2 linked regions of the Streptomyces clavuligerus genome follow. The protein of the gene in region 1 interacts with the protein of each later gene in a pairwise test. Links are inferred from orthologs where the notes say so. Each region holds a gene or a part of one and is shown on either strand. Other genes may lie near its edges. The genes, in order: leuS and ligA.

The links.
Region 2: the proteins of leuS (region 1) and ligA interact in binary tests that used the Escherichia coli proteins (3 or more experiments, as listed by UniProt). The link is inferred for Streptomyces clavuligerus from one-to-one orthologs.

Annotation. Positions count from the first base shown.
Region 1 is NZ_CP027858.1:4,686,938-4,701,562, forward strand. What follows is about bases 3,988-7,358. They hold leuS (leucine--tRNA ligase), read left to right. Parts: upstream 3,988-4,293; coding sequence 4,294-7,158; downstream 7,159-7,358. In the rest of the region: nadD (nicotinate-nucleotide adenylyltransferase), read left to right, coding at 1-38; CRV15_RS19685 (LCP family protein), read left to right, coding at 58-1,620; rsfS (ribosome silencing factor), read left to right, coding at 1,833-2,279; CRV15_RS19695 (histidine phosphatase family protein), read left to right, coding at 2,276-2,932; CRV15_RS19705 (hypothetical protein), read left to right, coding at 3,493-3,726; CRV15_RS19725 (hypothetical protein), read left to right, coding at 7,362-8,150; CRV15_RS19730 (DegV family protein), read left to right, coding at 8,291-9,136; CRV15_RS36325 (ComEA family DNA-binding protein), read left to right, coding at 9,375-10,388; CRV15_RS36330 (pyridoxamine 5'-phosphate oxidase family protein), read right to left, coding at 13,031-13,438; CRV15_RS19750 (arylamine N-acetyltransferase family protein), read left to right, coding at 13,714-14,529; CRV15_RS19755 (hypothetical protein), read right to left, coding at 14,567-14,625.
Region 2 is NZ_CP027858.1:1,620,393-1,634,608, reverse strand. The notes cover bases 3,489-6,450. They hold ligA (NAD-dependent DNA ligase LigA), read left to right. Parts: upstream 3,489-3,854; coding sequence 3,855-6,047; downstream 6,048-6,450. Other genes in these bases: CRV15_RS06465 (putative bifunctional diguanylate cyclase/phosphodiesterase), read left to right, coding at 6,364-6,450; CRV15_RS06475 (methionine synthase), read left to right, coding at 3,489-3,701. Outside these bases: tRNA 2-thiouridine(34) synthase MnmA, read left to right, coding at 1-246; CRV15_RS06490 (alpha/beta fold hydrolase), read right to left, coding at 338-1,135; CRV15_RS06485 (LOG family protein), read left to right, coding at 1,254-1,793; CRV15_RS06480 (SDR family oxidoreductase), read left to right, coding at 1,814-2,521; more of CRV15_RS06475, read left to right, coding at 2,700-3,488; more of CRV15_RS06465, read left to right, coding at 6,451-8,535; Asp-tRNA(Asn)/Glu-tRNA(Gln) amidotransferase subunit GatC, read left to right, coding at 8,773-9,069; Asp-tRNA(Asn)/Glu-tRNA(Gln) amidotransferase subunit GatA, read left to right, coding at 9,078-10,571; CRV15_RS06450 (hypothetical protein), read left to right, coding at 10,568-10,807; Asp-tRNA(Asn)/Glu-tRNA(Gln) amidotransferase subunit GatB, read left to right, coding at 10,824-12,335; CRV15_RS06440 (hypothetical protein), read right to left, coding at 12,731-13,630; CRV15_RS06435 (MMPL family transporter), read left to right, coding at 13,878-14,216. UniProt on the Escherichia coli protein: DNA ligase that catalyzes the formation of phosphodiester linkages between 5'-phosphoryl and 3'-hydroxyl groups in double-stranded DNA using NAD as a coenzyme and as the energy source for the reaction.

The sequences.
Region 1 (14,625 bases):
GCTACATCGACAAGCGCCAGTTGTACCGCGGCACATGAGCCGTGGAGAGGGGCATCGGTGAACGACCAGCAGAACCCGTACGACCCGTATTACCCGCAGCCGCGGCTCATCGGCTACGACGAGTACGGGCAGCCGGTCTACGAGCAGCCCCCGCAGTACGACCCGTACGCGTACCAGAGCTATGAGCAGGGCGGGTCGTTCCCCCCGCAGCCGCAGCCGCAGCCGGCCGTGCCGTACGAGCAGCCGTATCCGCATCCGCCGTCGCCGTTCCCGCAGTACCCCGAGGGCACCGGCGGAGCACCGGCCCCGGCTCCCGCCCCGCAGGTGTTCACCGTGCCGGACCAGCGCGGGCCCTCGGCGGACGGCGGCGAGTACCGCACCGGGCAGTTCTCGTTCATCGAGGAGCAGGACGAGACGTCGGAAGACGTCATCGACTGGCTGAAGTTCACCGAGAGCCGCTCCGAGCGGCGGGAGGAGGCCCGGCGCCGCGGGCGCAACCGGGTCATCGCCCTCGTGGCCGTCGTCGTCCTGCTGCTCGCGGGCGGCGCCGGTTATCTCTGGTACTCGGGCGGTCTGCCCGGCGGTTCCGAGGACAGCCCCGCGGGTACGGCCGCAGCCGGGCCGCAGAAGCGGGACCTCATCGTGGTGCATCTGCACAACACCAAGAAGAAGGGCACGTCGACAGCGCTCCTCGTGGCCAATTCCACGACCCGTCAGGGTGCCACCGTGCTGCTGCCCAACGCCCTGTCCGTCACCCGCGACGACGGCACCGGCACCACTCTCGGTGCCTCCGTCGACGAGGACGGGTCCGACGGCACCCGTGAGGCCGTCGGCGCCCTGCTCGGCGCCGAGATCACCGGAACCTGGCGGCTCGACACCCCCTTCCTGGAGAACCTGGTCGAACTGGTCGGCGGTGTCGACCTCACCACCGACACGGCCGTCCCGGCTCCCAAGGGCGGTGACCCCCTCGTCCGCAAGGGTGAGAACCAGACACTCAACGGGAGAGCCGCCGTCGCCTACGCCACTCACCGGGGCACCGGCGAGGCAGAGACCGCTCAGCTCCAGCGGTTCGGCCAGATCATGCAGGCGGTCCTGCGCAAGCTCCCGAGCGATGCGAAATCGGCCACGGTCACCGTCGAGACCCTGGGCCAGATCCTCGACCCCTCCCTCACCGAGAGCGCCCTGGGCGCGTCCCTCGCCACGCTCTCCGAGTACGCCAAGGGCGGCGACTACCGCACCGAGCTGCTTCCCGTTCAGCAGGACGGCGGCCTCACCGCCGACGCGGTGGACGCGGTCGTCAAGGACGTCCTCGGCGGCTCGGTCGCCACGCCGGACAAGGACGCGGCCCTCCGGGTGGAGATCCGCAACGCCACCGGACAGCCGTCGGTCTCCGAGCGCGCCCGGGTTCTGCTGGTCAACGGCGGATATTCGGTCACCGACAGCAAAACGGCCGATCCCGCGGCCACCTCCGAGGTCAGCTACGGCGAAGAGGCCCGCAGGGCGGACGCCGTGGAGGTCGCCAAGACCCTGGGACTCCCGGAAAGCGCCGTACGGCAGACGGACCGGGCAGCGGGCAGCGCGGTCGCCGTGGTGCTCGGCCAGGACTTCCCCACCGGCTGACGAAGCGCGGCCCCCGGCTCGGACCGGGGGCCGCCGCCGGGCTCCCGGCCGGGTCCCGAGCCGGTGTGCGGGCGCGGTCCACACCCTGTCCCACCCCCGCTGAACAGGGAGAACGGCATGTCGATCAGTGGGGGTGAGGAATCCTGGAGAGGACTGTCGGCGGTACATGAGACCCTGGAGGGGACTATCGGACCGCTGACGAAAGCCTGCTTGTGACCGCTACGGACCGCTCCATCGAGCTTGTCAACCTCGCCGCCCAGGCGGCTGCCGACCGGCTCGCGCACGACATCATCGCGTACGACGTGAGTGATGTGCTGTCGATCACCGACGCCTTCCTGCTCGCATCCGCGCCCAACGACCGCCAGGTCAAGTCCATCGTCGACGAGATCGAGGAGCGGCTGAGCAAGGAGCTGGGCGCCAAGCCGGTGCGCCGGGAAGGCGACCGCGACGCCCGCTGGATCCTGCTCGACTACGTCGACATCGTGGTCCACGTCCAGCACAGTGAGGAGCGGGTCTTCTACGCCCTGGAGCGGCTGTGGAAGGACTGCCCCGAGCTGCCGCTGCCCGAGGACGCCCAGAAGACCCGCGGCAAGGCCCAGGAACACGCCGAGCTCACCGGCAGCACCGGCACCGGCTCCCCGGACGGTGAGTTGAGCTGAACGAGGACGCGTACAAGCGCACCGGCCGCCGCATCGTCCTGTGGCGGCACGGGCAGACCGCATGGAATCTGGACCGCCGTTTCCAGGGCACCACGGACATCCCGCTGACCGAGAGCGGCGTGGCCCAGGCGCGCCGGGCCGCGCGGCTGCTCGCCTCCCTCAAGCCGGACGCGATCATCGCCTCCGACCTCAAGCGGGCCTCGGCCACCGCCGTCGAACTGTCCGAGCTGACCGGTCTGCCCGTGGTCTACGACGAGGCTCTGCGCGAGACGTACGCGGGGGTCTGGCAGGGGCTGACCCACGAGGAGATCAAGCAGCGGTACGAGGAGCAGTACACCGCGTGGAAGCGGGGTGAGCCCGTGCGGCGCGGCGGCGGTGAGCTGGAGACCGAGGTCGCCGACCGGGCCGCCCCGGTGGTGCTGCGCCACATCGAGCGCCTCCCGGAGGACGGCACCCTGGTGGTGGCGAGCCATGGCGGCACGATCCGCACCACGATCGGGCGGCTCCTCGGTCTGGAACCGCGGCACTGGGAGAGCCTCGGCGGGCTCTCCAACTGCTGCTGGTCGGTCCTGGGCGAGGGCGCGCGGGGCTGGCGTCTCCTGGAGCACAACGCCGGCACCCTCCCGGAGCCGGTCCTCGGCGACGACGACTGACCCGGTCGGGCACCGCACAGACCAGGGCGGACCCCCGTCCGGACGCAGCACAGGCCCTCGTCCGGGTGCCGGGGGCGGCCGTGCGGTGACGGTCCGCGGGGCCGCCGGGCACCACCCCGGCGGCCCGGTCCGGGCGCCCCGACCGCCGGATTTCACTTTTCGGCAGGTCACAGGCTAAAGTTCTTCTTGTTCGCAGCGCAGAGCGCGAAGAACGCAAGGGGCTATAGCTCAGTTGGTAGAGCGCTTGCATGGCATGCAAGAGGTCAGGAGTTCAATTCTCCTTAGCTCCACAGAACGCATCACGCCGATCCCGTCCTCGCAAGAGGGCGGGATTTCGCGTTTGAGGAGGGAATGTCGTGTCAACGCCGCTGACCTCGGACCCTTGCCGTGGCAGAATCGGACGGCCGGACTGGACCATCCGGCCAGGACGGGGGGAGGGCGTGATGACCGTCCTCCTGAGCTGCCCGTCCTGCGGCTCGGTGAATGTCGCCCAGGTCCTCGGCGACAACGGCGGGGTTACTTACGTGTGCACGTCATGCGGTCACAGCTGGAGCTGAGTGATGGGGGCACACAGGCGTAAGTGCGACTGGTGCGGCAGCGGCACGCCCATCGTCCGGGACATGGAACCTCTCAACCCCGAGTACCAGTACTGGTGCGAGGAGTGCGCGCGGGCGCTGATCATAAAAGGCGACCCGATCGAGACCTATCGGGAACTGGAGGGCGAGCCGATCTACGGCCGCCTCCTGGACGAGCACTGCACGCTCAAACGCTTCTACTCCTTCGCCACCGCGTGAACACTCGCCCGCTCGCTAACGGGCATCCCATGGCAAACCGACCCGAACGGGTATGCCTGCTCACCCCTCTCCCGGGGGCGGGGGAGCGGATTTGGTGAAGCGCGGGGGGCAGGGTTAATGTTGTCCACGTCGCCGCAACGGGGAGGAAAAACCGGGGCGGAGGACATCTCGCAAGGGGCTATAGCTCAGTTGGTAGAGCGCTTGCATGGCATGCAAGAGGTCAGGAGTTCAATTCTCCTTAGCTCCACAGGAAACAGGCGGCGGCTCACCCGATCGGGTGAGCCGCCGCTTCTGTCTGCTCCCGGCCCGTCCGCGCCCCGTCGCCCCGTCCGCCCCCCGGGCCGTCCCGGCGCCCGTTCCTGAGCGCTGGAACCGCCCCTGCGGTACCCTGGCGCCATGCGTGCCGTACGCCTTCTGCTTAGCGAGCCGCGCTGATCAGTCCCGACGAACGGACGACGGTCCGGTCGGAATCAGCGCGGCGTCCCCTCCTGTGCGAGGGGTCCTTTTGTTTGTGGGCCCTGCCGCTGTGAACCGCTGGCAGAGACGATCGATGGAGCCTTAAGGATCATGAGCGAGACGAATTCCGCTGCCTCCGCTGCCGAGGTGGCCGCGCCCCACCGCTACACGGCCGCGCTGGCCGCCGAGATCGAGGCACGCTGGCAGGACTTCTGGGAGGCCGACGGCACCTACGAGGCCCCGAACCCGAGCGGCGATCTCGCCGGGGACCCGGCCGTGGCGGCCCGTCCCAAGAAGTTCGTGATGGACATGTTCCCCTATCCCTCCGGCGCCGGTCTGCACGTCGGTCACCCCCTGGGGTACATCGCCACCGATGTCTACGCCCGCCACCAGCGCATGACCGGCCACAACGTGCTCCACACGCTGGGCTTCGACGCCTTCGGCCTGCCCGCGGAGCAGCACGCCGTCGCCACCGGGGTACACCCCCGGGTGTCCACCGAGGACGCCATGGCGAACATGAAGCGCCAGCTCCGCCGCTTGGGCCTGGGCCACGACCAGCGCCGCTCGATCGCCACGATCGACCCCGAGTACTACCGCTGGACGCAGTGGATCTTCCTCCAGATCTTCAACTCCTGGTACGACACCGAGGCCGGCCGCGCGCGCCCCGTCGCCGAGCTGGTGGAGCAGTTCGAGAGCAGCGAACGGGCCCTCCCGGACGGACGCGCCTGGAGCGAACTGAGCGCCGTCGAGCGCGCCGACGTGCTGGGCGGGTACCGGCTGGCGTACGCCGCCGACGCCCCCGTCAACTGGTGCCCCGGCCTGGGCACGGTGCTGGCCAATGAGGAGGTCACCGCCGACGGCCGGTCCGAGCGCGGCAACTTCCCGGTCTTCAAGGCCAACCTGCGCCAGTGGAACATGCGCATCACCGCCTACGCCGACCGCCTGCTGGCGGACCTGGACGCCCTGGACTGGCCCGAGGCCATCAAGCTCCAGCAGCGCAACTGGATCGGCCGCTCCGAGGGCGCGCGGGTCGAGTTCCGGGTCGACGGCCACGACGACGCCCGGATCACCGTCTTCACCACCCGTCCCGACACCGTGTTCGGCGCGACCTACATGGTCCTGGCCCCCGAGCACGACCTGATCGACTCCGTGCTGCCCGCCGAATGGCCCCAGGGCGTCAAGGAGGCATGGACCTCGGGCGCGGGCACCCCCGCCGAGGCCGTCTCCGCGTACCGCAAGCAGGCCCAGACCAAGAGCGACGTCGAGCGGCAGACCGAGCACAAGAACAAGACCGGTGTCTTCACCGGCGCGTACGCCGTCAACCCGGTCACCGGCACTCGAATCCCGGTCTTCGTCGCCGACTACGTCCTCATGGGCTACGGCACCGGCGCGATCATGGCCGTCCCCGGCCAGGACGAGCGCGACTGGGAGTTCGCCGAGGCGTTCGGGCTGCCGATCGTCCGCACCGTGCAGCCGCCCCAGGGCTGGGAGGGCGAGGCGTACACCGGCCAGGGCCCGGCCATCAACTCCTCCAACGACGAGATCTCCCTGGACGGCCTGGGCGTCGACGAGGCCAAGTCCCGCATCATCCGGTGGATGACCGAGCGCGGCATCGGCGAGGGCACGATCAACTACCGGCTGCGTGACTGGCTGTTCAGCCGCCAGCGGTACTGGGGCGAGCCCTTCCCGGTCGTCTACGACGAGGACGGCATCGCGCACGCCCTGCCGGAGTCGATGCTTCCGCTGGAGCTGCCCGACATCGACGACTACTCGCCGCGCACCTTCGACCCCGACGACGCCGACAGCCGCCCCGAGCCGCCGCTCTCCCGCAACGAGGAGTGGGTCGAGGTCACCCTCGACCTGGGCGACGGTCCCCGCACCTACCGGCGGGAGACCAACACCATGCCCAACTGGGCCGGGTCCTGCTGGTACGAGCTGCGCTACCTGGACCCGCACAACAGCGAGAAGCTGGTCGACCCGGGCATCGAGCAGTACTGGATGGGCCCCCGCGAGGGCATGCCGCACGGCGGTGTCGACCTGTACGTGGGCGGCGCGGAGCACGCCGTACTGCATCTGCTGTACGCGCGGTTCTGGTCCAAGGTGCTGTTCGACCTGGGGCACATCTCCTCCCCGGAGCCGTTCCACAAGCTGTTCAACCAGGGCATGATCCAGGCGTATGTCTACCGGGACAGCCGAGGCTTCGCGGTGCCCGCCGCCGAGGTCGAGGAGCGCGAGGACGGCACGTTCGTCTACGCCGGTGAGCCGGTCAAGCGCGAGCTGGGCAAGATGGGCAAGTCCCTGAAGAACGCCGTCACGCCCGACGAGATCGCCGCCGAGTACGGTGCGGACACCCTGCGTCTGTACGAGATGGCCATGGGCCCCCTGGACGTCTCGCGGCCCTGGGACACCCGTGCCGTGGTCGGCCAGTACCGACTGCTCCAGCGGCTGTGGCGCAACGTCGTCGACGAGTCGACCGGCGCGGTCACGGTCGTCGACGGCGAGCCCGACGAGGCCACGCTGCGCGCCCTGCACAAGGCGATCGACGGCGTCGGACAGGACCTGGCGGCCCTGCGCTTCAATACCGCCATCGCCAAGCTCACCGAGCTGAACAACCACCTGACCAAGACTGGCGGCCCGCTCCCCCGGGCCGTGGCCGAGCCGCTGGTGCTGCTCATCGCCCCGCTGGCTCCGCACATCGCCGAGGAGCTGTGGCGCCGCCTGGGCCACCAGGACTCCGTGGTCCACCGGTCCTTCCCGGTCGCCGACCCTGCCTATGTTGTGGACGAGTCCGTGACCTGCGTGGTTCAGGTCAAGGGCAAGATCAAGGCGCGGATCGAGGTGGCCCCGTCGATCTCCGACGAGGAGCTGGAGGCGCTGGCGCTGGCCGACCCGGCGGTGGTCGCGGCCCTCGGTGGCGCCGGGATCCGCAAGGTGATCGTGCGGGCGCCGAAGCTGGTGAACATCGTCCCGGCCTAGCCGGACACCGGGTGCGGGCGCCGCCGTCCGCACCCGGAGAGCACGGAGGAGTATTCCTCAAAGGCAGGTTGGGGGTTCTCGATGGAACCCTCGGCCCGCCCACTCCGTTTACGGTGGAGAAGAACACCGGGAAGACCGGCGGGACGGACACCCCGCCGGACGGAGCGGGCCGGACCGGAGCAGCCGACGCCGAAGGGGCGCCCATGGAAGTCGTGATCACGCTGGTCGTGCTGCTGCTCTTCGCCCTCCTGGCCCTGGGCGCCTACGCCACCTCCAAGGCCGTCAAGGCCGCCAAGCGGGGCGTGGAACGGACGGTCACCCAGGCGCAGCGGGCGCGGCGCACCGTCGAGGACACCGCCCTGCGGGCCAAGAGCTATGGTCAGGGCGGCCCGGCCGCCGAGCTGGCCCAGCTCCGGCTGAAGCTGCGGACGTCGATGCGCGCCACCCAGGACGCCCTGCACGCGGGGGCGGAGCAGGACGCCTCGCTCTCCGAGTCCATCGCCCTCTTCGAGCGGCTGAGCACGCACGGCCACGAGCTGGACGAGGAGCTGAAGCGGCTGGAGCGGGAGCCCGACCGGGCGGCTGTCTCCTCGCGGCTGCCCGAGCTGAAGGAGCGCACCGAGCGGATCGTGCACTCGGCGGAGTCCCTGCGCTGGGCGGCCCGTGACCGGGCACAGAAGTTCGCGGACGACGAGCTGGACCTGCTCAGCGCGGAGATCGACATGGAGGCGGGCGCGCTGCGGCACTGGTCCGCCGCGGAGACCGGTGCCGACCCCGCGGAGGGTCCGCCCGGCCGGTCGGCCGGTACGGCGGACGGCGGCCCGGCCGCGGCGGGAACGGGTGGCACGGCGGGCCAGGACCGGCCGGAGCCCGGTGCGGCGGACGGTACGGGGGAGCCGCGTGCCATCACCGCGTCCGACCCGCAGCAGCGGATGACCTACTCCTGGGAGAAGGCCACCCGGAAGACCACCCGCCCGGAGACCACGAACTGACTCCCGCACGGTGTGCGGGCAGATGACGACGGTTGCTCCCGGGCAGGTCAGAGCCGCCCTCCGGGTGTTTCCCGGCCAGGGAAGACCACAGGTCGGGAGCGGGCTGCCGTCCGGAGCCCGGGACCGGTAACCTCCCGCTCATGTCCCGCCATGTCGCGATCGTCACCGATTCCACGGCCTATCTGCCGCCGCCGGCGATGGAGCGCCACGGCATCGAGGCGGTGCCCCTGACCGTCGTCCTCGGTGACCGGGCGCTGGAGGACGGCACGGAGACGGCCTCCCGTGCCCTGGCCCTGGCCCTGCAGAAGCGGCGGCCGGTCACGACCTCCCGGCCCAGCCCCGAGACCTTCGCCGCCGTCTACCGGGCCCGGGCGGAGGCGGGGGCGACGGGCATCGTCTCGCTGCATCTGTCGGCGGAGATCTCCGGGACCTACGATGCCGCCGTGCTGGCCGCCCGGGAGGCTCCCGTGCCGGTACGGGTGGTGGACACCGGGATGGTCGCCATGGCCCTCGGCTTCTGCGCCCTGGCGGCGGCGGAGACCGCGGACGCGGGCGGAACCCTGGACGAGGCGGTCGCGGCGGCCGAGAAACGCGCCGCGAACACCTCCGCCTACTTCTATGTCGACACTCTGGAGCATCTGCGGCGCGGCGGCAGGATCGGTGCCGCGCGGGCCCTGCTCGGATCGGCGCTCGCGGTCAAGCCCCTGCTGCAACTGGACGGCGGCCGGATCGAGTTGTTGGAGAAGGTCCGCACCGCGTCCCGGGCCATCGCCCGGCTGGAGGAGATCGCCGCCGAGCGGGCGGGTACGAGCGCGGTGGACATCGCCGTGCACCATCTCGCCTCGGCCGAGCGGGCCGACGCCCTCGCCGACCGGCTGCGACAGCGGGTCCCCGGGCTGATCGAGCTGCACGTCAGCGAGGTGGGCGCGGTGATCGGCGCGCACACGGGGCCCGGTCTGCTCGGGGCTGTGATCTCCCCGCGCTGAGACGGCCGCTCGCCGGTCCGGGACTCCGATCGCCCGTGCCGGGCACCCTGATGCGCCCCGCGGCGTCCCTGTGTCGCGTCCCCGTCCTGCCCCTGGTGCGCCGAACGCGGGCGGGCGGGTGCTCCACGGCCCGGAAACACCACCCGTACGAGTGGCCGGGTTATCCACAACGGGACGGTTGTCCACCGGAATCGACGCGGCTCAGCGGGTTCGGACGGATGTGCCTACCGTCCTGTCCATGGCTCTACGAACACGTACCGCAACGAGTGGGCCGGGCCGCGCCCCGGTGTCCGACAGCCGTTCCCGCGTCCGGCGGGGCGCGGGTCCGGGTCCCGGGAGAAGCCGTGCCCCGGCCCGTCCGGCGCTACGCGTACGGGGAGGGCACCGGCCCGCCGTGGCGGTCGCGAGGCCGGTACGGCGGCCCCGGGAGACCGACGCCGCCGTGCGGGACGCGGCGGCGGTCTCCCGGGCCCGGGCCGGACGCCTGACCGCCTGGACCGGCCCCTTACCGGGCGGGGGAGGGGCCCGGGAGCCGGACGGCCGGGAAGCGGCCCCGGGCGGGGTGCGGCGGCGGCCGGGGCCCGCGCCGGGGGAGCGGCTGCCGTTGTGGTTCCGGCTCCGCTGCGGGCTCGCGCCCCGGACCCTCGCCGCGCTCTCCGTCGTCCTGGTGGCCGCTGTCGTTCTCGCCGCCCACCACTTCCTGACCGGCCGCCCCGAGGAGGTGCGCGCCCCGGAGACCGTCCGGCAGGGTGCGTCCGTCCCGGCCCCGCGGCCCCTGCCTCCTCCGCTGCCCCCGGCGGAACGGGCGGGAGCCCGGGTCGTCATCGATGTCAGCGGCAAGGTCAGAAGGCCGGGGGTGCTGCGGCTGCCCACCGGGTCCCGGGTCGCCGACGCGCTCGCCGCGGCCGGAGGCGTCGTCCGCGGGACGGATGTGACGGGGCTCAACCGGGCGCGCGTCCTCACCGACGGTGAGCATGTCGTGGTGGGCGCCCCGCCTCCGCCACCCCAGCCACCGGGTCACGGCCCGGTGGTGGGCGGCGTGGGCGGCGCGCAGCCGACGGCCCCGCTGAGCCTCGCCACGGCCACCGTGGAGCAACTCGACGCGCTGCCGGGTGTCGGCCCGGTGCTCGCCCGCCACATCGTCGACCACCGCACCCGGCACGGAGGCTTCCGCTCGGTCGACCAGCTCCGTGAGGTGCGGGGGATCGGTGACCGCCGCTTCGCGGACCTCCGCCCGCTGGTCCGCCCATGACGTCCGTGACCACCGGGGGGAGCCGTGCGGAGCACCGGGTGCCGGAGTCGGCCCCGGACGGGGCGGACCGGCGCCGGGAGGGGCTGGCCGATCTGCGGCTGGTGCCACCGGCGCTGGCCGCCTGGGCCGGGTCGGCGCTGGCCCTGGACGCCCCGGGCCGGTGGACGGCCGCCGTGGTCCTGCTCTGCACCGGGGTGGCCCCGGCCGTCGTGGCGTTCGTCGCCGTCCGGGCCGCCCGGTCCCGGTCCCGGCGGTGGGGGAGGACGCGGCACGGCGGTGTCGCGGTGGCCGGGGCGCTGCTGTGCTTCGCGGCGGGCGCGGCCACCGGTGGGCTGCACGGTGCCGATCTGCGGCGGGGACCGGTGCCCGGGCTCGCCGAGCGCTACGCCACCGCCACGGTGGAGCTGACCCTCACCTCCGACGCCCGGCGGACGGTACCCCGGGTGCGCGGGGACCGCATGGCCCCGACGGCCCTGCTGTTCGATGCCGAAGCGACCCGGGTGACCACCGGGGACGGCACGGCCACCCGGACCCGGACGCCGGTACGGGTCGTGGTGCGGCCCGGCACCCGTGCCGCGCCGGACCGGTGGGAGGGGCTGCTGCCCTCGACGCGGCTCCGGCTGACGGGCCGCCTCGCCCCGCCCCTGCACGGCGCCGACCGGTACGCCGCCGACCTGCGGGTCCAGGGCGGCGCCCCGGAGGTCGTCGGAGGCCCGACCGCGGTGCAGCGCGGGGCGGGAGAGCTGCGGGCGGGACTGCGCGAGGCGTCGGACGGGCTCGCCCCGGACGCCCGCGCCCTGCTCCCCGGGCTGGTCGTCGGGGACACCTCACGGATCACCCCGGAGCTGCGGGAGGTCTTCCAGGCCACGGACCTCACCCATCTCCTGGCCGTCTCCGGGAGCAATCTCACGGTGGTCCTGATGCTGCTGATCGGGCCGCCGGGCAGGGCCGTGCGGGCCGAGCGGGGCGGTCTCGCGCCCCGGCTGGGTCTCTCCCTGCGCGGGACGGCCCTGACCGGCGGAGCCCTGACGCTGGCGTTCGTCGTCGTGTGCCGACCGGAGCCGAGTGTGCTGCGGGCCGCGGCCTGCGGGGCGATCGCCCTGCTCGCGATCGGCACCGGCCGCCGCAGATCGCTCCTTCCCGCGCTGGCAGCCGCTGTGCTGCTGCTGGTGCTCCTCCTGCCCGGCCTCGCCCGGAGCCCCGGATTCCTGCTCTCCGTTCTCGCCACCGGCGCGCTGCTCACCGTCGCTCCCCGCTGGAGCGGGGCGCTGCGGCGGCGGGGGGTGCCGCCGAGACTCGCGGAGGCCCTGGCGGCGGCCGGGGCGGCGCAGGTGGTGTGCGCGCCGGTGGTGGTCGCCCTCGCGGGCCGGGTCAGCCTGGTGGCGATCCCGTGCAATCTGGCCGCCGAGGTGGCGGTGGCTCCTGCCACCGTCCTCGGGTTCGCGGCGCTCGTGGCGGCTCCGCTGGCGATGCCGGTGGCGGAGTTGCTGGCCGGCGCGGCGGGGTGGCCCACCGGGTGGGTCGCCTCGGTGGCCCGGTTCGGGGCCTCGCTGCCGGGAGCCTGGTTCGACTGGCCCGACGGCCTCGACGGCGGGCTGCTCCTGGCCGGTGCGCTCGTGCCGCTGCTGTTCCTCCTGCGGGCCCTGGGCCGCCGTCCCTGGGCGGCCGCCGTCTGCGCGCTGCTGCTCCTGCTCGTGGTGGTCCGCCCGGCGCCGCTGACCCGGGTGCTCACGGGATGGCCGCCGCCGGGCTGGGCCGTCGCGGTGTGCGATGTCGGGCAGGGAGACGCCACGGTGCTGGCGGCGGGGGACGGGACGGGGCGCGGGGTGCTCGTGGACGCGGGCCCCGAGCCCGGGCCGGTCGACCGCTGTCTGCGGGAGCTGGGCGTCACCCGGGTGCCCCTCGTCGTGCTGACCCACTTTCACGCGGACCATGTCCGCGGGCTCCCCGGGGTGTTCCGGGGCCGCGAGGTGGGTGCCGTGCAGACGACGACGCTGGACGAGCCGCCCGAGCAGAGTGCCTTCGTCCGCCGGACGGCGGGAGCGGCGGGAGTGCCCCTGCTCAGGGCGGTGCCCGGCGAGCGCCGCAGATTGGGGCGGCTCGACTGGCAGGTCCTCTGGCCCCCGGCCGGACCCCCGTGGGCGGCCACGACGGCGGACGGGTACGCCGAGGAGCCCGGGTCCGGGGCCAACGACGCCAGTGTGACCCTCCTGGTGCGTGTCGCGGGCGGCCCCACACTGCTGCTGCCCGGAGATCTCGAACCACCGGCCCAGCGCGGTCTGCTGCTGGCGCATCCGGCGCTGCCCCCGGTGGACGTGCTGAAGGTGGCGCACCACGGCTCCGCCCATCAGCACCCCGGTCTGCTGCGGGCGGTGCGGCCGAGGCTCGCCCTGATCTCCGCGGGCCGGGACAACCTCTACGGGCATCCGGCGCCGAGCACCGTCGGCGCACTCCGCGACGCGGGCGCCCTGGTGCTCCGTACCGACCGGCACGGGGCGATCGCGGTCACGGGCACGGGCCCCCGGCTGCGGGCGCATGTCCGCCGAGGGGCCGCCGTGGACCGGAGCACGCGCCCGGCCGCCCCGGTGCCGGGACACGGCGGTCCGCCGCGTGCGGCCCTGGGGCGATCCGGGCGGCGCAGATCAGACCAGCCACCGTCCATCCCGCATCAGCTCCCGTCCGGCCTGTTCGTTCACCCCCCGCCATGCCTTCACGGCCTGCGGGGCGCAGCGGAGGAACACCCACGACGGGGTGGTGCGCGGGTCCCAGCCGTCGAAGCGCGCGGCGAAGGCGTCGCCGGAGTCCGCTTCCAGGGCCCCGCCCTCCACGACCCGGGCGGGGCCCTCGATCAGCACGACGTCACGAGTGTGGCCGAGAGTGACGACCATGGTCCCGGCGGGGGTCACGTTGCGGGCGGTCGGGTTGGTGCGCCGGGTGGCCATCAGCAGGGTGTCGCGGTCCCAGAGGAACCACAGGGGCACCAGGGTCGGCCTTCCGGCGGCGGACGCGGTGGCGACCCAGGCGTCGGTGTCGTCCGTGAGCCGCGCCAGGGTGTCCCGCTTGCGCTGCCCGGCCGCGCGGGCGGGCGGCGGGCCGGGCCGTTCGCCCCGGTCCGGCCCGGTGCTCCGGCCCCGGGCGGGGTCCCGCTCCGGCTGCTGGAGGTTCGTCGGCGTCGGTGCCGGTGTCGGCTGGGTCTCGTTCACGCCGCGTACCGTAGACGGCCCGCGGCCCTGCCCGCATCGGGCGGAGGATCTAGGACCGTCGGCGGCTGTTACCGGTCGGCAGACGCATGGCCCGTGATCGTCGTGGCGGTCAGACTGCTGCCATGGACGCCAGGGAAGCACCAGCCGACACCGTCGTATCCGTCATGGACGCCTATCTGCGCCGGATCGGAGCACGGCGACCGGAGCGGGCGGATCCCGCGGCGCTGCGCTCGCTCATGCTGTGCCATGTGCGGACGGTGCCGTTCGAGAATCTCTCCATCCATCTCCACGAGGACATCGTCCTGGAGGAGGACGCCCTGCTCGCGAAGATCGTCGACCGGGGGCGCGGCGGCTTCTGCTACGAACTCAACGGCGCCTTCGCGGCGTTGCTGCGGCATCTCGGGTTCACGGTGGCCCTGCTCCAGGCGCGTGCCTATGGCGGCGACGGCCGCCCCGGCATCCCCTATGACCATCTCGCGCTGCGCGTGGAGACCGAGGACGGCCGCCCCTGGCTGGTGGATGTGGGCTTCGGGGACAACTCCCACCAGCCGCTGGCCTGGGACGAGCGCGGGGACCAGAGGGACCCCGCGGGTGTCTTCCGGGTCGAGGCGGCAGGGGGCGGTGTGCTGGAGGTGTCCCGGGACGGCCGGCGCCAGTACCGGCTGGAGCCGGGGGCGCGGGAGCTGGCGGACTTCCGGGTGGGGGCCTGGTGGCACCGGACGTCCCCCGGGTCCCCCTTCACCCGGTCCCTGGTCTGTTCCCTGGTCACCACCGGGGGACGGGTCACCCTCAGCGGCCGGAAGCTGGTCGTCACCGCCGACGGGGAGCGGCACGAGGAGTTGCTGGCGGACGGGGCGGCCGTGCTGGCCGCCTACCGGGACCACTTCGGGCTGCGTCTGGACCGGCTGCCGCGCGATCCGCGCGGCGGGCGGGGCTGAGTACGCGGGTTCCGGCCGCCGGGGCGGGGGAGGGCCGTTACGAAGCCTCCAGCCAGCCGTCGAACTCCGCGGCGAAGTCGTCCAGGGCGTCGGGGT
Region 2 (14,216 bases), 3.1 Mb from region 1 along the record:
GGGACCGCCCCGGCCGGAGCGGGCGCGTACACCGCGCAGCTCCGTGCCCACGGCGGTGAGACGCCGGTCACGGCCGAGCCGGTCGGCGACGGGCTGAGGGTGGAGTTCGCGGAGCCCGTGCGCGGGGTCGCGCCCGGGCAGGCGATCGTGCTCTACGACGGCACCCGGGTGGTCGGCTCCGCGACGATCGCCTCGACCCGGCGGCGCACGGCGGCCCCGGCGGAACCGTCCGCCTCGGCGGTCTGAACGGCCCGTGACGACGGGCGGGGCCGACGGGCGGGGCCGACGGGCGGGCCCGCTCCCCGTCGCCCCGGCCCGTCCGGTCGGGCCCCGGCCCCTACGCCGCGAAGAAGTCCCCCACCAGCGGCGCCAGCACATGGGGGGCGACCTCGTGGGTCTGCCCCGTCAGCGTCCGATGGCGGCCCCGGGGCAGCGCCAGGGCCACCAGCCGGGCCGCCTCCCGGGTCGCGGTCGGGCTGGCGCCCCCGTCGACGACCATCACCCGGATGCCGACCCGGCGCAGCAGCGCGGTGGGCACCGACCCGTTGCCCGTCACCCGGTGGTCGTAGGGCAGGGTGTGCGCCACGGACTCCAGGACCTCCCAGTGGGCCGAGCCCCGCACCCGGGCCACGGTCTGCTCCGGCATCCCCGCCCCGTTCAGGAAGACCGCGAGCGCGTCGCCGCGCCGCCCCGACGCCAGCAGTCCGAGGATGCGCCGCACCTGCTCCGGGGGGCGCTGCCCCGCCCGTACCGAGGGCAGGAACGGGGGCTCGTACAGCGAGAGCTGGGCGATCGGCACCCCGGCCGCCGCCGCCCGCAGCGCGAGCGCGCCGCCCGACGAGGTGCCGTGGACGCAGACCGCTTCGCCCGCCTCCTCGATCACCGCCGCCAGGTCCTCGATCTCCCGTTCCACGGTGTGGCCGGAGCGGTCGCCGCTGGCGGCCCGGCCCCGCCGGTCGTAGGTGAGCACCCGGAAGCGGTCCGAGAGCAGCCCGGCGAGCGGCGCGTCCGTCGCCGCCGTGCTCAGCGGGCCGCCCACCAGGACCACCGGGGGGCCGTCCCCCCACTGTTCGTACGCGATCAGCGTGCCGTCCGTCGACCGTGCCTTGGCGAGCGTGCGGCTCATGTTCTCCATGGAAGTGCTGACCGGACCCCGGCACGGAACTCATCGTCCCCGGTCAAGATTTTTTCTGGAACTTCCGTTGAAGAGATGACAGTTCACACCTGAATCGCGCGCCGCGTACGGTGGCTCCGTGAACATCTGTGTCTTTCTCTCCGCGGCCGATCTGGACGAGCGTTATACCCGCCCCGCCCGGGAATTCGCCGAACTCCTCGGAAAGGGCGGCCATACGCTCGTCTGGGGAGGCTCCGAAAGCGGTCTGATGAAAGTGGTGGCCGACGGGGTGCGGCGGTCCGGCGGCCGGCTGGTCGGGGTCTCCGTCGACTTTCTCGCCCAGGTCGCGCGGGCGGACGCCGACGAGATGGTGGTCACCCGGGATCTCGCGGAGCGCAAGGCCGAGCTGCTGGCCCGGGCGGACGCCGTGGTGATCATGGTCGGGGGCGCCGGGACGCTGGACGAGGCCACCGAGATCCTGGAGCTGAAGAAGCACGGCAAGCACACCAAGCCGGTGGTCCTGCTGAACACCGAGGGCTTCTACGACGGTCTGAAGCAGCAGTTCCGCCGGATGGAGGCCGAGGGATTCCTCCCCGTCCCCCTCGCCGACCTGGTCTTCTTCGCCGAGGACGGGGCCGGGGCCCTGGAGTATCTCCTCGGCCCGGCCGGTTCCCGGTAGGGCGATCCCGGGGTGCGACCATGGTCCGCATGGCAACTCATGTGATCACCGGGGCGGGCTCGGGCATCGGCGCGGCCGTCGCCCGGCGGCTCCACGCCCGGGGCGACGACCTCGTCCTGCTGGCGCGGAACGCGGCCCGCGCCAAGGAACTGGCGGGCCGCTTCCCGGGCGCCCGCACCCTCGTGGCCGATCTGGCCGAACCCGAGCGGATCTCCTGGGCCTTCTCCCACCAGGAGCTGCCCGACCGGGTCGACTCGCTGCTGCACAGCGCGGGCATCGTCGACCTCGGCCCGGTGGGCGAGCTGCGGCCCCGGACCTGGCTCCAGCAGCTCGGCACCAATCTGGTGGCCCCCGCCGAGCTGACCCGGCTGCTGCTGCCGCAGCTCCGGGTCGCGCGCGGCCAGGTGATCTTCATCAACTCGGGGGCGGGGCTCGACGCCCGCGCCGAGTGGGGCGCGTACGCCGCGTCCAAGCACGGACTGAAGGCGCTCGCGGACGCGCTCCGCGCCGAGGAGCGCGCCCAGGGCGTGCGGGTGACCACGGTGTACCCGGGGCGCACCGCCGGTCCCATGCAGGCGAAGGTGCACTCCCAGGAGGGCCGGGAGTACGACCCGTCCCGCTGGATCGACCCGGAGTCCGTGGCGACGGCGGTCGTCACCGCGATGGACCTGCCGCGGGACGCGGTGATCGAGAACGTGACGGTCCGCCCGGGGCCCGACGCGGGCTGAGCCCCCGGGCACCCGGACGCGGGCCCGGTGACCCGGCCCCGGTCCTCGGCGCGGGCACCCCGGGCGCGGGCCGGCGGGCCCGCCGTGTGTCCGCCCGGCCGCGCGGCCCGGACGCCCGGCTGCCCGGCCACCCGGAGGCCGGGCCGTCCGGTGCGCCGGGGGCACGTACCCTTCCCGGGTGAGCGACGAGAAGAGAGCGTTTGACTGGGGCCCCGCGACCGGTGTCGGGTCCATGCCCGGCGGCGACGCGCGGGAGGCCGCGAAGACCGTCACCGGGTCCTTCGAGGACTTCCCCCATCTGCCCGAGCTGCCCGCGCGCGGCCCCGGGGCCGACATGATCGGGCGGACCATCGGACTGCTGGTCGAGATGTACGCCCATGTCGAGCCCAGCGGCTGGCGGATCAGCGACCGGCCGGGCCGCGACACCCGGCGGGCCCGCTCCTGGCTCGGTGAGGACCTCGACGCCCTGGAGGAGTTCACCCAGGGGTACGCGGGCCCGCTCAAGGTCCAGGCCGTGGGGCCGTGGACGCTCGCCGCCGCGCTGGAGCTGCGCGGGGGCGAGGCGGCCCTCTCCGACCTCGGGGCCTGCCGCGACCTGGCCGCCTCGCTCGCGGAGGGGCTGCGCGCCCATCTGGCCGAGGTGCGCCGCCGGGTGCCCGGCGCCCGGATCGCGCTCCAGCTCGACGAGCCCTCGCTCACCGCCGTGCTGCGCGGGCAGATCCGTTCCGCCAGCGGCTACCGCACCCACCGGGCCGTCGACCGGCAGCTCGTCGAGGCCACCCTCCGCGAGGTGATCGGCGCGGAGACGGCCGTCGTGCACTCCTGCGCCCCGGACGTCCCCTTCGCCCTGCTCCGCCGGGCCGGGGCGGCGGCGATCTCCTTCGATCACACCCTCCTCACCGAGCGTGACGACGACGCCATCGGGGAGGCCGTGGAGGCCGGGACGAAGCTCTTCGCCGGGGTGGTGCCGTCCACGGACACGGCATTGTCCGACCCGGCAGGTAGCGTCATGGGGGTACGGACGCTGTGGCGCAGGCTGGGGCTGAATCCGGGGACTCTGGCGGAGTCCGTGACAGTTACCCCGACCTGCGGTCTGGCGGGCGCCTCACCGGCGTACGCCCGGGCCGCGCTCGCCCACTGCGCCCGTGCCGCGAGATCGCTCGCAGACAACCCTGAGTGAGGGGTGCCCGGAAGCGGGCCGGGAAACGGGAGGACGAGAACGGTGGCTGGCGAAGAGCTGACGGAGCCGACGGAGCCGAGGGAACGGACGGAGCCGCAGGCGCCGTCCGACGAGGGGACCGGGGCGGCGGGGGAGCGGGCGCGGGGCGCGGAGCTGCCCGCGCAGGACACCCCCGGGCTGCCCGCGCGGGCACGGGAGCGCCACGCGGAGCTGGCCGAGCAGATCGAGGAGCACCGCTTCCGCTACTACGTCAAGGACCAGCCGGTCATCAGCGACAGCGAGTTCGACCGGCTGCTGCGCTCGCTGGAGGAGCTGGAGGAGCGCCACCCCGCGCTGTGCACGCCCGACTCGCCGACCCAGAAGGTCGCCGGGCAGTACGAGACGGACCTGGCGAAGGTCGAGCACCGCGAGCGGATGCTCTCGCTGGACAACGCCTTCGACGAGGAGGAGCTGACCGCCTGGGCCGAGCGGGTCGAGCGCGAGGTCGGCAGCCCGGACTTCCACTTCCTGTGCGAGCTGAAGGTCGACGGCCTCGCCGTCAACCTGACCTATGAGAAGGGGCGGCTCACCCGCGCGGCGACCCGGGGCGACGGCCGGATCGGCGAGGACATCACACCGAACATCCGCACCATCGCCGATGTGCCCGACCGGCTGCGCGGGGACCGGATTCCGGAGCTGGTGGAGATCCGGGGCGAGGTCTACTTCCCGATGGACCAGTTCCAGCAGTTGAACGAGAGACGGATCGCGGCCGGGGAGCAGCCCTACGCCAATCCGCGCAACTCCGCCTCGGGCTCGCTGCGGCAGAAGGACCCCAAGGTCACCGCGACGCTCCCGCTGCACATGGTGGTCCACGGCATCGGCGCCCGGGAGGGCTTCGACATCGACTGTCTCTCCCACGCCTACGACCTGCTGCGCGAGTGGGGGCTGCCCACCGCCCGGCACAACAGGGTCGTGGACTCCCTGGAGGGTGTGCGGGAGTTCATCGCCCACTACGGCGAGAACCGTCACTCGATGGAGCACGAGATCGACGGCGTGGTCGTCAAGCTGGACGAGATCCCGCTCCAGGGGCGGCTCGGCTCCACCGCGCGGGCCCCGCGCTGGGCCATCGCCTGGAAGTACCCGCCCGAGGAGGTCAACACCCGGCTGGTGGACATCCTGGTCGGCGTCGGCCGCACCGGCCGGGTCACGCCGTACGCCCAGGTGGAGCCGGTGCAGGTGGCGGGGTCCGAGGTCGAGTTCGCCACCCTGCACAACCAGGACGTGGTGAAGGCGAAGGGCGTCCTCATCGGGGACACGGTGGTGCTGCGCAAGGCCGGTGATGTCATCCCCGAGATCCTGGGCCCGGTGGTGGAGCTGCGGGACGGGACCGAGCGGGAGTTCGTGATGCCCGCCGAGTGCCCCGAGTGCGGCACGGAGCTGCGGCCGATGAAGGAGGGCGACGTCGATCTGCGCTGCCCCAACGCCCGGTCCTGCCCGGCACAGCTGAGGGAGCGCCTGTTCTATCTCGCGGGCCGCAGATCCCTGGACATCGAGCACTTCGGCTATGTCGCCGCCGCCGCCCTCACCCGGCCGCTGGAGCCCGCCGAGCCGCCGCTCAAGGACGAGGGCGACCTCTTCTCCCTCACCGTCGAACAACTGCTGCCCATCCGGGCGTATGTCCTGGACCCGGACAGCAAGCTGCCCAAGCGGGACCCGAAGACCGGCGAGGAGAAGATCGCCACCGTCTTCGCCAACCAGGAGGGCGAGCCCCGTAAGAACGCCCTCGCGATGCTGCGGAACATCGAGGCGGCGAAGACCCGTCCGCTGGCCCGTGTCCTGACAGGGCTGTCCATCCGCCATGTGGGCCCGGTGGCGGCCGAGGCGCTGGCCCGGGAGTTCCGTTCGGTCCAGCGGATCCAGGAGGCCACGGAGGAGGAGCTGGCGGCGACGGAGGGCGTCGGCGCCATCATCGCGGCCTCGCTCAAGCAGTGGTTCGCGGAGGAGTGGCACCAGGAGATCCTGCGCAAGTGGGAGGCCGCCGGGGTGCGGATGGCGGAGGAGGGGGCCGACGAGGAGCAGGGCCCCCGGCCGCTGGAAGGAGTCACCGTCGTGGTGACGGGAACGCTCCAGGACTACACAAGGGATGGCGCAAAAGAGGCCCTTCAGAGCCTTGGCGCGAAAGTGACCGGTTCTGTTTCCAAGAAAACCGCTTTTGTGGTTGTCGGTGACAACCCTGGTTCCAAGTTCGACAAAGCCATGCAGTTGAAGGTGCCGGTTCTCCGTGAGGACGGCTTTACCCTTCTGCTGGAACAAGGGCCTGATGCGGCACGTGAGGCTGCTGTGAAGGAAGAGCCGGAAGAGGAATGACCCGGGGGGCGTGCGCGGGGGGCGGACAGGGCCTGCCCCCGGAGCCGAAGGGCGCACGCACGACGGGAACAAGACGCCCCCAGAGGATGCGGAACGACCGGTACAGGTCACCCGTTCAGCGCATAGCAGATGGATAAGGGTGGTCGGGTCGCATTCGGGCAAGAGCTGTAGAGCGCTGCCCGTCGGAGCCCAACGCCGCCTACTGTTGAGATGTGCGCCTGTCGTGCACGGCTGCGTGGTGGGAATTCAGTCGTGGTGGCATGACGAAACGAACCATCGCCAGGCCTCGGCACCGCCGGCTGTGAGAGGGACGGGAATGGAACCGACCGAGAGCGCCGCCCCGGTCCCACGGCCGCGCGGATTCGCGGCCCTGGCGGGTCTCGCTGGCATGACACCCGGGCTGCCCGCCGCCGTCGTCGCCGGGGCCGTGCTCGTCCTCGTCACCGGGATCGCCGGGGCGGTGCGGGACGAGCGCGCCCTCTTCCCCGGCTCCACCGAGGGCTGGGGCTTCGCCATCCTCACCGGGATCGTCGTGGGACATCTGGTCGCGCTCGGCCGCGACCGCTGGTGGGGCGGGACGGGCTCCGGCGCCGCCCTCACCCTCGCCGTCCTCCTCCTCTACGGCTGGGTGCCCGCCGGACTGGTCTCGCTGGCCGTCGTCACCCTCGTCGGCACCGTCCGCAGACAGCGCCGCAGGCATGGCGTCCTGCACGGCTCCGCCGACCTCCTCGGCATCGGGGCCGCCGCGCTCGTCCTCGACGCGTTCGGCGTCCGGCCCACCGTCGAGACCCCCTGGGAACCACTCGACTGGGGCATCGGGGCCGCGCCCGAAGTACTGCTCGCCGCCGCGGCGTATCTCGGGGTGAGCCGGCTGCTCCTGTGGTATGCGCTCGCCCCGCAGGGCGGCGGCCTGCCCACCATCGCGCGTACGGCCCTGCTGCGGCAGGGCCTTGTCGCGGTCGCGCTCCTCGGCATCGCCCCGCTGATCTGCGTGGTCGCCGTCGCCCTGCCGCTGCTGCTGCCCCTGTTCGCGGTCCCGCTCATCGCCCTGGACTCCACCCTGTGGATCGCCCGGGCCCGCGCCGAGGAACAGCTCCGCGACCCCCTGACGGGGCTGCCCAACCGGCAGTGGCTGCTGGAGCGGACCTGGGCCGCGCTGGAGGAGGCCGAGAGCAACGGCACCCGCTCCGCGCTCGTCCTCATCGACCTCGACCGCTTCCGCTCCGTCAACGACACCCTCGGGCATCTCGCGGGCGACCGGCTGCTGTTGCAGATAGCCCACCGGCTGCGGCACGCCCTGCCGCGCGGCGCGGAGGCGGCGCGCCTCGGGGGCGACGAGTTCGCCGTCCTGCTGCCCGCCGCCGACTCCATCACCAGCGCCCAGCGGGTGGCCCGGCAGCTCGCCGGGGAGCTGTCCTCACCGCTCGACCTCGACGGGCTCACCCTCGTCCTGGAGGCCAGCGCCGGGGTCGCCGTCTTCCCGGAGCACGCCCTCGACGCGGAGGGGCTGCTGCGCCGCGCCGACGTGGCGATGTACCAGGCGAAGCGGGACCGCACCGGCGTGGAGGTCTACGAGTCCAAGCGGGACAGCAACACCCCCGACCGGCTCGGCCTCCTCGGCGATCTGCGCCGGGCGCTGGACGCCCACGAGGTGGAGCTGCACTACCAGCCGAAGGTCCGCTTCGACGGCCATGTGGCCGGGCTCGAAGCCCTGGTCCGCTGGGTCCACCCGGACCGGGGACGGGTGCCCCCGGACGAGTTCATCGCCATCGCCGAGTCCTCGGGGCTGATGCCCCACCTCACCGAGTACGTCCTCGACACGGCCCTGGCGCAGGTCGCGAAGTGGCGCGCCCAGGGGCTCAAGGTCCCCGTCGCCGTCAATGTCTCGCCGCGCGACGTCCACACCCCCGGCTTCGCCGGTTCCGTCGCCGCCCGGCTCGCCCGGCACGGGGTCCCGGCGGGCGCGCTCCAGCTGGAGATAACCGAACACGTCCTGCTGGAGGACCCGCAGCGGGCCGCCGACACCCTCGCCGGGCTCACCGACCACGGCGTGCGGATGTCCCTGGACGACTTCGGCACCGGCTACTCCTCCCTGGTGCATCTGCGGCGGCTCCCGGTGAGCGAGCTGAAGATCGACCGCTCCTTCGTGGCGCGCCTCGCCGTGGACACCGAGGACGCCGAGATCGTCCGCTGCACCGTCGACCTGGCCCACTCGCTGGGGCTGCTCGTGGTCGCGGAGGGCGTCGAGGACGACGAGACCTGGGAGCGCCTGCGGGACCTGGGCTGCGACGCGGTCCAGGGCTGGCTGGTGGCCGCCGCGATGCCGCCGCAGGAGGCCACGGCCTGGCTCCGGGCCCGGGGCGAGCGCGGCTGGCACCGCACCCGCCCGGCCGACCCCGCCCCGCCGCCGCCTCCGCACCCCCCGCCGCCCGCCGCCGCCGGGGCGGACACACCCTCCGGCCAGTCCTCCGGCCAAGTGGTGCCCTGACCGCGACCGGCAGGGCGGGCGGGAGCGGCCGGGCACGGACAAGAGCGGCCGGGAACGGGCAGACGGGCGCGTTCGGGCGGAGCGGCGGGAGCGGGTCGGGAAGGGGGCGCGGGAACGCGTCCGGGGGGAGCGGCGGGGAGGTCCCGGGAGGGCCGGGGCGAACCGTTTCGTGGTCCGGGGCACCTGCCCCATAGGATTGGCCCCAAACCACACACACTCACCCCTGAGGATCGCTGCATGCCTGGCATCACGCGCGAGGAGGTCGCCCACCTCGCCCGGCTGGCACGCCTGGAACTCTCCGGCGATGAACTCGACCACTTCGCCGGTCAGCTCGACGACATCATCGGCGCGGTCGCCCGCGTCGCCGAGGTCGCCGACCAAGACGTGCCCCCGACCTCCCACCCGCTGCCGCTGACCAATGTCATGCGCGCGGACGAGGTCCGTCCGTCGCTCACTCCCGAGCAGGCGCTCTCCGGAGCCCCCGCCCAGGAGCAGCAGCGTTTCAAGGTGCCGCAGATCCTCGGGGAGGACTGATCATCACCATGACGGACATCATCAAGCTCACCGCGGCCGAGATCGCCGCCCGGATCGCCGCGGGCGATCTGACCGCCGTCGAGGTCACCGAGGCGCACCTCGCACGCATCGAGGCCGTGGACGAGAAGGTCCACGCCTTCCTCCACGTCGACCGTGAGGGCGCGCTCGCGCAGGCCCGCGCCGTCGACGCCAAGCGCGCCGCTGGCGGGAAGCTGGGCCCCCTCGCGGGTGTCCCGCTCGCGCTGAAGGACATCTTCACCACCGAGGGCGTGCCCACCACCGTGGGCTCCAAGATCCTCGAAGGCTGGATTCCGCCGTACGACGCCACCCTGGTGCGCAAGCTGAAGGAAGCGGACGTCGTCATCCTCGGCAAGACCAACATGGACGAGTTCGCCATGGGGTCCTCCACCGAGAACAGCGCCTTCGGCCCGACCGGCAACCCCTGGGACCTGACCCGGATCCCCGGCGGCTCCGGCGGCGGCTCCAGCGCCGCGCTGGCCGCCTACGAGGCGCCGCTCGCGATCGGCACGGACACCGGCGGCTCGATCCGCCAGCCCGCCGCCGTCACCGGCACCGTCGGCGTCAAGCCCACCTACGGCGGGGTCTCCCGCTACGGCATGGTCGCCTTCTCGTCCTCCCTGGACCAGGGCGGCCCCTGTGCCCGTACGGTCCTGGACGCGGCCCTGCTGCACGAGGTCATCGCCGGTCACGACCCGCTGGACTCCACCTCCGTCGACGCCCCGGTCCCCCCGGTGGTCGAGGCCGCCCGCAACGGCAGCGTCGCGGGGATGCGCGTCGGTGTCGTCCAGCAGTTCCGCGGCGAGCACTACCAGGCCGGTGTGATGCAGCGCTTCGACGAGTCCGTCGCCCTGCTCCGGGAGCTGGGCGCCGAGATCGTCGAGCTGGACTGCCCCTCGTTCGACCTGGCCCTGTCGGCGTACTACCTGATCGCGCCCTCCGAGTGCTCCTCGAACCTGGCCCGCTTCGACGCCATGCGCTACGGCCTGCGGGTCGGCGACGACGGCAGCCGCTCCGCCGAGGAGGTCACCGCGCTCACCCGTGAGGCGGGCTTCGGCGACGAGGTCAAGCGCCGGGTCATCCTCGGCACGTACGCCCTCAGCTCCGGCTACTACGACGCCTACTACGGCAGCGCGCAGAAGGTCCGCACGCTGATCAAGCAGGACTTCGACGCGGCGTTCGAGCAGGTCGACGTGATCGTCTCCCCGACGACCCCGACCACCGCCTTCCCGATCGGCGAGCGCGCCGACGACCCGATGGCGATGTACCTCGCGGACCTGTGCACCATCCCGACCAACCTGGCGGGCAACGCGGCGATGTCCCTGCCGTGCGGCCTGGCCCCGGAGGACAACCTCCCGGTCGGACTTCAGATCATCGCCCCCGCGATGCAGGACGACCGGCTGTACACGGTCGGTGCCGCGGTCGAGGCCGCCTTCGTGGAAAGGTGGGGGCACCCGCTGCTGGAGGAGGCTCAGTCCCTGTGAGTGCACTGACGAAGGCCAAGAGCTTCAAGAAGTCCAAGGCCGGTACCTATCTGTCGATCGGCACCACCGCGTTCGGCGCGCTCGGTGTCGCCAAGCAGATCAAGGCCGCCCGTAGCGAGCACGACACGCTCCGGCTGATCGACGCCGCGATCACCGGTGCCGCCATCGTCACGGGTATCGCCCTGCTGGTGCGCGAGCTCAAGCGCCTCGGCGACGACGACGTCCTGCTGGGCTGAGAGGGAAAGTTTCACCGTGACCGTCACTGAACTGGTGTCGTACGAAGCGGCCCTCGCCGGCTACGACCCTGTCATGGGCCTGGAGGTCCATGTCGAACTCGGCACCAGGACCAAGATGTTCTGCGGCTGCTCCACCGAGCTGGGTGCCGAGCCCAATACGCAGACCTGCCCGACCTGTCTGGGTCTGCCCGGCTCCCTCCCGGTCGTCAACGCGACCGGCGTGGAGTCGGCCATCACGATCGGCCTCGCGCTGAACTGCGAGATCGCCGAGTGGTGCCGCTTCGCCCGGAAGAACTACTTCTATCCGGACATGCCGAAGAACTTCCAGACCTCGCAGTACGACGAGCCGATCGCCTTCAACGGCTATCTGGACGTCCAGCTGGAGGACGGCGAGATCTTCCGCGTGGAGATCGAGCGCGCCCACATGGAGGAGGACACCGGCAAGTCGACGCACGTCGGCGGTGCCACGGGCCGTATCCACGGCGCGTCCCACTCCCTGCTGGACTACAACCGCGCGGGCATCCCGCTGATCGAGATCGTCACCAAGCCGATCACCGGCGCGGGCGAGCGCGCTCCCGAGGTCGCCAAGGCGTACGTCGCGGAGCTGCGCGAGCTGATCCGGGCGCTGGGCGTCTCCGAGGCCCGGATGGAGATGGGCCAGATGCGCTGCGACGTGAACCTCTCGCTGATGCCCAAGGGCAGCGAGGTGTTCGGCACCCGCAGCGAGACCAAGAACGTCAACTCGCTGCGCTCGGTCGAGCGGGCCGCCCGGTTCGAGATCCAGCGGCACGCCGCGGTGCTGGAGTCCGGCGGGACGATCGTCCAGGAGACCCGTCACTTCCACGAGGACGACGGCTCCACCACCTCCGGCCGGATCAAGGACAACGCCGAGGACTACCGGTACTTCCCGGAGCCGGACCTGGTGCCGGTGGCCCCCGCCCGCGCGTGGGTCGAGGAGCTGCGGGCGGGCCTGCCGGAGCTGCCCCGGGTGCGCCGCAACCGGCTCCGTGAGGAGTGGGGCGTCTCCGAGCAGGACATGCAGTCCATCCTCAACGCGGGCGCGGTCGATCTGATCGTCGCCACGACCGAGGCGGGCGCCCCGGCCGAGGCGGCCCGCAAGTGGTGGACGGGCGAGCTGGCGCGCAACGCCAATGAGTCCGGCCGCGCCCTGGAGGAGCTGCCCATCACCCCGGCGCAGGTCGCCCGGGTGGCCGAGCTGGTCTCCTCCGGCGACCTCAACGACAAGCTGGCCCGTCAGGTCATCGAGGGTGTCCTCGCGGGCGAGGGCGAGCCGGACGCCGTGGTCGAGCGGCGCGGACTGAAGGTCGTCTCGGACGACGGCGCGCTCGGCACCGCCGTGGACGAGGCCATCGCGCAGAACGCGGCCGTCGCGGAGAAGATCCGCGGTGGCAAGGTGGCGGCCGTGGGCGCGCTGGTCGGCGCGGTCATGAAGGCCACCCGGGGTCAGGCCGACGCGGCCCGCGTCAAGGAACTGATCCTGGAGAAGCTGGGTGTGACGGAGGGCTGAGCCCTTCCGCCGCGCACCTCCCGGGGGCGATCGCACCACATCGGCGCGGTCGCCCCCGGGTGTGTCTCCGTGTGCCTCGGGGGCGTGTCCCGCGCCCGGCCCAAGGTGCGCGCCCGGGCCCCGGGTGTGCGCGCTGCGGCGCCGGGGGATTCCGCCCTCCCGCGCGGGCACGCCTTGCCCGCGCCGCAGGCGGTCCCCGGGCCGGTCCTGACACGGCGCCCGGCACATCCGGGACGCGTGGGCCGTGTCCCCGGTACCCACGTGTGCGCTCCGCCCGTGTCCCACAGCAGCGCCGGACTGTTCGCCGACACGGCTCCGCACAGGCTGTGTCCGCGTCCCGGATGTGTGCCGGGCCGGGATGCCGCCCCTGCCCTCTGTCCGCCCGCCGCGGGCGGTCAGTTGCGTATGCCCAGGCCCGGCAGAAGCAGTTCGCCCCGGTCCTTGCAGCTCGCGTCCCGGGCACGCAGCTCCTTGGGGTCGGTGGTGCCCCGGGCGCGCAGCTCCGTCAGGGCGAGCCGGGCCGCCCGAGCCGTCTCGGGGCGCTCGGGGTGCGGGAACTCCGTCTGCCACCAGCCCCGGTCGCGGGAGTGCCAGCCGCGGGCCCGCATCAGCGCGGCGCGCTCCGGGGTGTCCTCGCCGTCCCGGTCGTCGACCCCGACATGCAGCCCGTCCGCGAGGGCGTAGGAGAGCTGCACCTCGCGGCCCCGGTCGGCCCCGCTGGTCAGCGCGAACCCGGCCCAGTCCGTGCCCACCTGCGCCGGAAGCTGCTCCACCCAGGCGGTGAGCATCAGCTCCAGCGCGTGCCCGAAGTGCTCCAGCGAGGACGCCATCCGCCCGGCGGTGCGCTCGGCCGGGCGCTCACCGGGCCCGCCGCGGTCGAGCTGCCAGATGTACGGCAGCAGGTCGAAGTCGTGCGGCTCCTCCGCCGACCAGGCCCCGCCCCAGGCGAAGACCCTCAGCTCGTCCGCCTCCAGCGCCTCCGTCCCGTGGACGGAGAGCCGGGCCCCGGCGCGGTCCCCGGCGAGCAGCACGGTCCGGTGGGCGTCCCGCCAGCGGACGCTGGGCCCGTGCGCCGAACCCCCGTACAGCGTGGGCTCGCCGATCCGGGCGACGATCGCCCCGTACACCTCCCGGAAGGACTCCCGGCGCTCCCGCAGCGAGGCCCCCGGCTCATGCGCGAGAACGGGCACCGGGGCGCGGCCGATATGGGCTCCGGGGGTGTCGTGCAGCGTCAGAGCGAACGCCGCGGCGGCGCCGGGCGCGGGAATCTGCTGGTCGTTCCCTGTCGTCTCCATGCCGCCCATCGTGCCAGCCGGCACGGACAACGTCCGTGCCCCGAAGGGCCGTTGCCCCGCTCCGGCGGGGTCCGCCGGCCCTGGGCCCGTATCCCCCGCACACCCTCCCGCATGTGATCAATCCCACGAAAAGCGGCTCAAGGGGCAAATGATCTCTTTTCACTGACAGAGTTCTCCTCGGTCAGTCATATGTTCTTCCGGGCCATGCCCGTTCGAAGATCTACAAGGTACCCAGGGAGCAGGTCCGTTGGCAGCCCTCGCCCGGTGGTGCGTCACCCACCGACTCGTCGTCGTCCTGCTCTGGCTGGCCGTCTGCGCGGGTACCGCCCTCGCGGCGGGAGTCGCCAAGACCGCTTACTCCAACGACTACGACGTCCCCGGCACCGAGTCCGGCCGGGCCGCCGCCCTGCTGTCGGAGGGCTTCCCCGGGCTGGACGGCGACAGCGACACCGTCGTCTGGCACACCGAACGGGGCACGGTCGGCGCCCCCGGGGTGCGTGAGCCGATGACCCGGATGCTCGAAGCGGTCGGCCGCCTCCCCGAGGTGGCGTCCGTGAGCGGCCCGTACGGCCCCGGCCCCGGCGGC